Prochlorococcus marinus str. MIT 1214: one gene and its partner. The protein of the gene in region 1 binds, or shares a complex with, the protein of each later gene. Links are inferred from orthologs where the notes say so. Each region holds a gene or a part of one and is shown in the gene's direction. Other genes may lie near its edges. The genes, in order: dnaG and dnaB.

What was found.
Region 2: the proteins of dnaG (region 1) and dnaB are in contact, whole or in part, in a crystal structure (PDB 2R6A), measured with the Geobacillus stearothermophilus proteins. The link is inferred for Prochlorococcus marinus str. MIT 1214 from one-to-one orthologs. Residues at the interface, in WP_049624496.1 of Geobacillus stearothermophilus: Lys456, Leu457, Leu458, Pro459, Ala460, Asn463, Ala464, Leu467, Leu535, Leu536, Ile537, Ala538, Gln544, Glu545, Asp548, Tyr549, His552; in WP_033016901.1 of Geobacillus stearothermophilus: Ser13, Glu15, Ala16, Gln18, Glu91, Leu92, Asp94, Ala95, Val96, Pro97, Thr98, Ala99, Ala100, Asn101, Tyr104, Tyr105, Ile108.

What each region holds. Positions count from the first base shown.
Region 1 is NZ_CP114777.1:280,743-284,058, forward strand. The notes cover bases 34-3,017. They hold dnaG (DNA primase), read left to right. Parts: upstream 34-503; coding sequence 504-2,531; downstream 2,532-3,017. Other genes in these bases: O5639_RS01495 (DMT family transporter), read right to left, coding at 34-455; O5639_RS01505 (hypothetical protein), read left to right, coding at 2,551-2,850; O5639_RS01510 (serine hydroxymethyltransferase), read right to left, coding at 2,864-3,017. In the rest of the region: more of O5639_RS01495, read right to left, coding at 1-33; more of O5639_RS01510, read right to left, coding at 3,018-3,316. UniProt on the Escherichia coli protein: RNA polymerase that catalyzes the synthesis of short RNA molecules used as primers for DNA polymerase during DNA replication.
Region 2 is NZ_CP114777.1:1,272,058-1,275,386, forward strand. The notes cover bases 283-3,279. They hold dnaB (replicative DNA helicase), read left to right. Parts: upstream 283-1,070; coding sequence 1,071-2,489; downstream 2,490-3,279. Other genes in these bases: O5639_RS07200 (acyl-CoA desaturase), read left to right, coding at 283-511; rplI (50S ribosomal protein L9), read left to right, coding at 555-1,013; mnmG (tRNA uridine-5-carboxymethylaminomethyl(34) synthesis enzyme MnmG), read left to right, coding at 2,524-3,279. Also shown: more of O5639_RS07200, read left to right, coding at 1-282; more of mnmG, read left to right, coding at 3,280-3,329. UniProt on the Escherichia coli protein: The main replicative DNA helicase, it participates in initiation and elongation during chromosome replication. Travels ahead of the DNA replisome, separating dsDNA into templates for DNA synthesis.

The sequences.
Region 1 (3,316 bases):
GTGAATTCCGGCTGACTAACTAAAACAATTCCTATCCAACCAATAATGATTGAATATACTATTCTTCTTAATATATATTCCTTTAAAATTATGTAAGCACATATCACTGTAAAAGTTGGATAAATGTATTGTATTACTGTTGCCGTTGCAATAGGTAATATTGTAAGAGCTTTGAAAATACAGAATAGTGCAACTGTTCCTAGTAAACCCCTTATGATTAATAATTTTTTCTGATATCCCCAAGGGTTAATGTTATTTTTATATAAGTAAAATCTTGTTATTATTATACTTATTGTAGCTCGAGCAAATACAAGTTCTGAAATAGGGATCCTTCCCCCAATCGCCTTCACACAAACAGTCATAAGGCTAAATGCAAAACCGCTTCCTATTAAAAATCTGATCCCTTTAAAATTTTTTTCTATATTTAATTTATTGGTAAGTAGTTTTTCTCTCAATTCCTAAATCTCTTAACTAAATATTTAAATATCAATTAAAATTATCATATGGCTTCTGCTCGACTACATCCTAAGACAATTGAGTCTGTAAAAGAGCGCGTAGATATTGTTGATGTTGTTGGTGAACACGTCGTTTTAAAGAAAAAAGGTAAAGAATATGTTGGAATATGTCCTTTTCATGATGATAGTAAACCTTCAATGTCAGTAATTCCTGGCAAGCAATTTTATTATTGTTTTTCATGTGGAGCTGGTGGAAATGCAATTAAATTCTTAATGGAGTTTCAGAGACAAAGTTTTAGTGATGTTGTTCTTGAGCTGGCTAAGAAATATCAAGTACCAATTGATACGATTGAAGGACCTCAACAAGAAAGACTCAAGCAACAGCTTTCACGTAGAGATACCCTTTATCGTGTTTTAAAAACCGCTACTGGTTGGTTTAGAAATCAATTGAATTCTCCATGTGGAGAAAATGCACTTAATTACCTTAAGAATAAGCGTAATTTAAGTGATGGAACTTTAATCAATTTTGAACTTGGTTTTGCTCCAGATAATTGGGATTCACTACTTAAATATTTTGTAGACATAGAAAAAGTCAGTGTTGAAATCCTTGAATCAGCGGGATTGATTGTTCCTCGAAAGGGTGGTAATGGTTTCTATGACAGATTTCGCAATCGAATAATTGTTCCTATTCACGACAGGCAAAAAAGAGTTATTGGTTTCGGCGGACGAAGTCTTGATGGTTCAGAACCTAAGTATTTAAATTCACCTGAGACTGAAATCTTTGAAAAAGGAAAAAATCTTTTTGGTTTTGATAAATCCACACTTTCCATTAGGAAAAAAGATTATGCAGTTGTTGTAGAGGGATATTTTGATGTGATGGCACTTCATGATTCGGGTATTACAAATGTTGTCGCTTCTTTAGGAACAGCATTAAGTCGCAATCAAATAACGCTTCTTTCTCGTGCCACCGATAGTAAAAAGATTCTCTTAAATTTTGACTCAGATAATGCTGGAATCCGTGCGGCTAATAGAGCCATTAGTGAAGTAGAAAACCTCGCTATTCAAGGTCAACTAGATTTACGAGTCCTTCAATTACCTTCAGGTAAAGATCCAGATGAATTTCTTAAGGATAATTCTCCATCCGAATATGAAGCATTAGCGGCAAAATCACCTCTTTGGATGGATTGGCAAATTGATCAATCATTGAAGGATTTAGATTTAAGTAAATCTGATCAATTTCAGGAAGCCGTTAGCAGCTTAGTAAGTCTCCTTGGAAAGCTTCCTCAAACTGCAATAAGAACTCATTATCTACAGAAGGTTGCTCAGCGTCTTAGTGGAGGTCAAGGTAGATTCGCTCTAAAACTAGAGGAGGATTTACGTAATCAAATAAGTGGTCAAAGATGGCACGGTCGCTCGAAAAAAATTGATAAGCCTCAAGAAATTAGTCTCAGAGAAAGAAGTGAGGCAGATATACTTTTTACTTATATTCACTGTCCTAATTACAGATCTTTTATTCGTTATGAACTTCGCTTAAGGGATCTTGATGATTTTGCGATTAATCATCATCGTGCAATATGGTCTACAATAAGTAACATTGAGGAAAAGATTTTTGGTCCTGAAATTGTTGAGAAGATTAATCGTTTTAATGATTCTAATAATATTTTAGCTGATGTTGATTTAATTAAAAAGTTGTTAGATAATTTCCTATCCAGTGATAATGAGCATCTTCCTAAACTTACTCCTTTACTAGATGTTAATGAACTTCGTTTGGCAACATTAAATGACCCCGAGTCGCTCATCCGTGGGGCCCTGGCTGCTCTTGAAAAGCAAAAATCCTTAAAACGTTGTAGACATTTAATTGATGCATGGAGTTCTCAAAGATTGCAAACTCTTGAGAACTGTATAGCCTCTCTTATTGTTCAGGAAAAATCTGAGCCTAGCGATTCATCTGATATGGAACAGAGAGTTATTAGCATGTTTGAAGAATTAAATAATGATGCTATCAATTTTCAACAGCTTTACTATGCCGAGAGAAAACACATACTTAATCTAGATCAACAGAGATGTTATAAATAATTTTATATGGTTTTTATCAATGAAAAATATTTCACCTTTTAATTTGGATCAATGTTCTTTATCTAATGATCTATGGCCAGATTTTATCAATAAAATTGGTCTTATTAAGGCAAATTTAGCTGTACGACAATCTCTCGATCTTCAGAGAATGCAGGGATCGACTTCCACTCTACCTGTACTTATTCTTGAAACATGTGGAACTGCTTTAGTGAATTCTGAAGCCGTTAAGATTTATATTGGTCTTTCATATTTGGAGCAAGGAATGGTTTTAATTTTCAGTAGTAAATTAAACGCTATTCAGTTACTTAGATACAATTAATATTAATAAAGTATTATAGACAATATTTTATTAATTCATTTTTTACTAATCTTGGTTTATCTTCTAATATATATGCTTGTCTTTCTTTTTCTTCCTCTCTGGATATTCTAATAGATCCATTAAAAGCATTTATCTTTGATGGATTCATTGATAGCTTTCTATCTATTTTTAATAACTTTCCATTATTGCACTCTTGTGCGACATGAATAGCTTCATGTCTTAAAGCTTTTTTTATATGTAAGGCTGTTCTTTCAAACACATCCTTATTTTTCTTTCTTAGATGCGTATATCCTTCTCGCTTCTTTGCGTTATTTGTACAAATAATAATTTCCTTTTTTACGCGATTAAAAAAACCCACATAGTTCTCACCTAACAAACATAATTTTGTATTTTCTGCTGTCTTATATCCCGCCTTTTCAATCACCCTTATTATTTCTACTTCTGTTCTATCTATAAATTCTATGAA
Region 2 (3,329 bases), 990 kb from region 1 along the record:
TGATCATCATGACAGCAACAAGGGATTTTGGTGGAGTCATATGGGATGGATGTTTGAGAATGTACCTGCCATGAAAGCCGTTCCAAGACTTTCTGGAGATTTAATCAAAGATCCTTACTATCGCTTCTTAAATAAAAATTTTTTACTTTTGCAACTGCCATTAGGCGCGACGCTTTATTTAATTGGCCAATCAGCTGGCGTTGGAGGATGGGCAATGGTCCTTTGGGGAATTCCACTAAGACTGGTTTTTGTTTATCACATAACTTGGCTAGTTAATTCAGCAACTCATTGTTGGGGTTCAATTGCATATGAGAGTGGAGATAATTCCAAAAATAATAAATGGGTGGCAGCGCTTACATTTGGAGAAGGTTGGCACAACAATCATCATGCTTTTCCTAATTCAGCTAAGCATGGCCTTCAACGAAATCAAATAGACCTAACTTGGCAACATATACGTTTCTTGAAATCAATTGGTTTAGCCAAAAAAATTAGACTCCCTGTCGCGTCGTAATATTACTAATAACAAATAAATAGCATTAATTCATTTTCAATCCATGGCTAAGAGAGTTCAAGTTGTTCTAAACGAAGACATAAAAAGTCTTGGCAATGATGGTGACCTTGTTGAGGTTGCTCCTGGCTTTGCAAGAAACTTTTTATTACCTAACAAAAAAGCATTACCAGTTACTCCAACTGTTTTAAAGCAAGTTGAGCACAGAAGAGCAAAACAAGCAGAAAAAGAAGCTGCTAAAAAACAAGAAGCTATTGATTTCCAAACAGCTCTTACAACAATTGGAAGATTTACTGTCAAAAAACAAGTAGGAGAAGATGGAGTTTTATTTGGAACAGTGACAAATGGAGATGTAGCAGAAGTTGTAAAAGAAGCCACCAAAAAAGATATAGACCGTAGAGATATATCTGTCCCTGAGATACATGGTGTTGGGAAATATAAAGTGCAAATCAAGCTTCATAACGAAGTAAATGCTGAGATAAACCTTGAAGTTACAAGTTACTAATAGTTGCATCTTTGCCTGAACAAGCCAAAGTAGGTGTCCTTGTCCAAAAAGCAATAAATGATAAGCACCCCCTCTTCAAATAACGGGGATTTTTCAAAACAAGGTATAGATTTCGGAGCTTTTAATAACTCCAGGATTGAAAAGCCTCGTTTTGAAGCTCAACCTGACCAAATACCACCACAAAATTTGGAAGCAGAAGAATCTGTTCTTGGTGGAATTTTATTGGATCCTGATGCGATAGGAAGAATAGCTGATTTGCTACAAGTTGAAGCTTTTTACACATCTGCTCATCGAGAAATATATAGAACAGCATTAATGCTTCATAGCCAAGGCAAGCCTACAGATTTAACAGCAATGAGCGCTTGGCTTGCCGATACAAATTCTTTAGAAAAAGTGGGAGGCAACAACCGATTAGTTGAACTGGTTGAGAGGGTGACATCTACAGCCTCAATCGAACAAGTTGCTAAATTAATCAGCGACAAATTTTTGCGCAGACAATTAATTAAATCTGGAAATGATGTAATCAAATTAGGCTTTGATCAAAGCCTTCCAATGGAAGAAGCCATTGATCAAGCTGAACAAAAGATCTTTGCTATTAGCCAAGAGCAACCATCCAAAGGTTTAACACCTACTGCCGAAATTCTTACAAGTACTTTCAATGAAATAGAAAGTAGATCACTTGGTACATCCGTAGCAGGCATACCTGTTAATTTTTACGATCTGGATGCAATGACACAAGGACTACAGAGGAGCGATCTAATAATTGTCGCAGGAAGACCAGCAATGGGAAAAACTTCAATTGTTCTTAATTTGGCTAAAAACGTAGCTCAACTTCATGACCTACCTGTTTGTGTCTTTAGTCTTGAGATGAGTAAAGAGCAACTAACTTACAGACTGCTATCAAGCGAGGTAGGCATTGAAAGCAGTCGATTAAGAACGGGACGTTTGCAACAAGATGAATGGCCATTACTTGGTCAAGGTATTAATACACTTGGTCAATTACCAATCTTCATTGACGACAAACCAAATTCAAGTGTTCTTGAGATGAGGTCCTTATGTCGTCGCCTAATTGCTGAACAAGGTAAAGAGCTGGGACTAATTGTGATTGATTATCTACAACTAATGGAAGGTACTTCACCCGATAATCGAGTTCAAGAAATCTCAAGGATTACTAGAGGTCTGAAGGGTATGGCAAGAGAACTGAAAGTCCCTGTAATCGCTTTATCTCAATTAAGTAGAGGAGTTGAATCAAGAACCAATAAAAGGCCAATGCTTAGCGATCTGCGTGAATCTGGCTCAATAGAACAGGATGCGGACTTAGTTCTAATGATTTACAGGGATGAGTATTACAATCCAGAAACAACTGATAGAGGAATTACAGAAGTTATCGTGACAAAGCACCGAAACGGACCTGTTGGAACAGTTAAATTACTTTTTGAACCCCAATTCACTAGATTTAGAAATCTTGCTGCTTAATTCTTCGAACATTAAATTCCTAAATGCTTAATTGATGATTACCAAACAATCTTCAAATGAAAGTTTTGACGTAATTGTTGTAGGAGGTGGTCATGCAGGCTGCGAAGCTGCGCTGACTTCTGCAAGATTAGGATTGAATACAGCTTTATTTACGCTCAATTTAGATCGAATCGCATGGCAACCATGTAATCCCGCAGTAGGAGGACCAGCTAAAAGTCAATTAGTTCATGAAGTTGATGCGCTAGGAGGGGTCATTGGAAAATTAGCCGATTTAACAGCTCTTCAAAAAAGAGTCCTTAATGCAAGCAGAGGACCAGCAGTTAGAGCATTAAGGGCACAAACAGATAAGCGGTTATATGCTCATGAAATGCTGAAAATCCTTCAAAATACGCCAAATTTAAAAATTAGAGAGGCAATGGTTACTGGGCTAGAAATTGAACATTATCCCAATCAGATTAAAAAAAACACAAAAGGAATTCAAGAAAAAATCGGAGTTATAAAGGGAATTAAAACCTATTTTGGAAGCGTTTTTCATGCGAAAGCAGTTGTAATAACAACAGGAACCTTTTTAGGAGGCAGAATTTGGATTGGCAATCAATCCATGAGTGCAGGTAGAGCAGGAGAGCAAGCATCTGAAGGGTTAACTGAAGAATTACAAAAGTTAGGTTTTACTACTGATCGTTTAAAAACAGGAACCCCTGCTCGCGTAGATAGACGAACTATTGATCTTGACTCACTAGACGAGCAATTAAGCGATGCCTCAGATAAATTCTTTTCTTTTGATCCTCTTTCGTGGAAAAGTGGAGAACAAATGAGTTGTCATATCACGCGAACAACAAA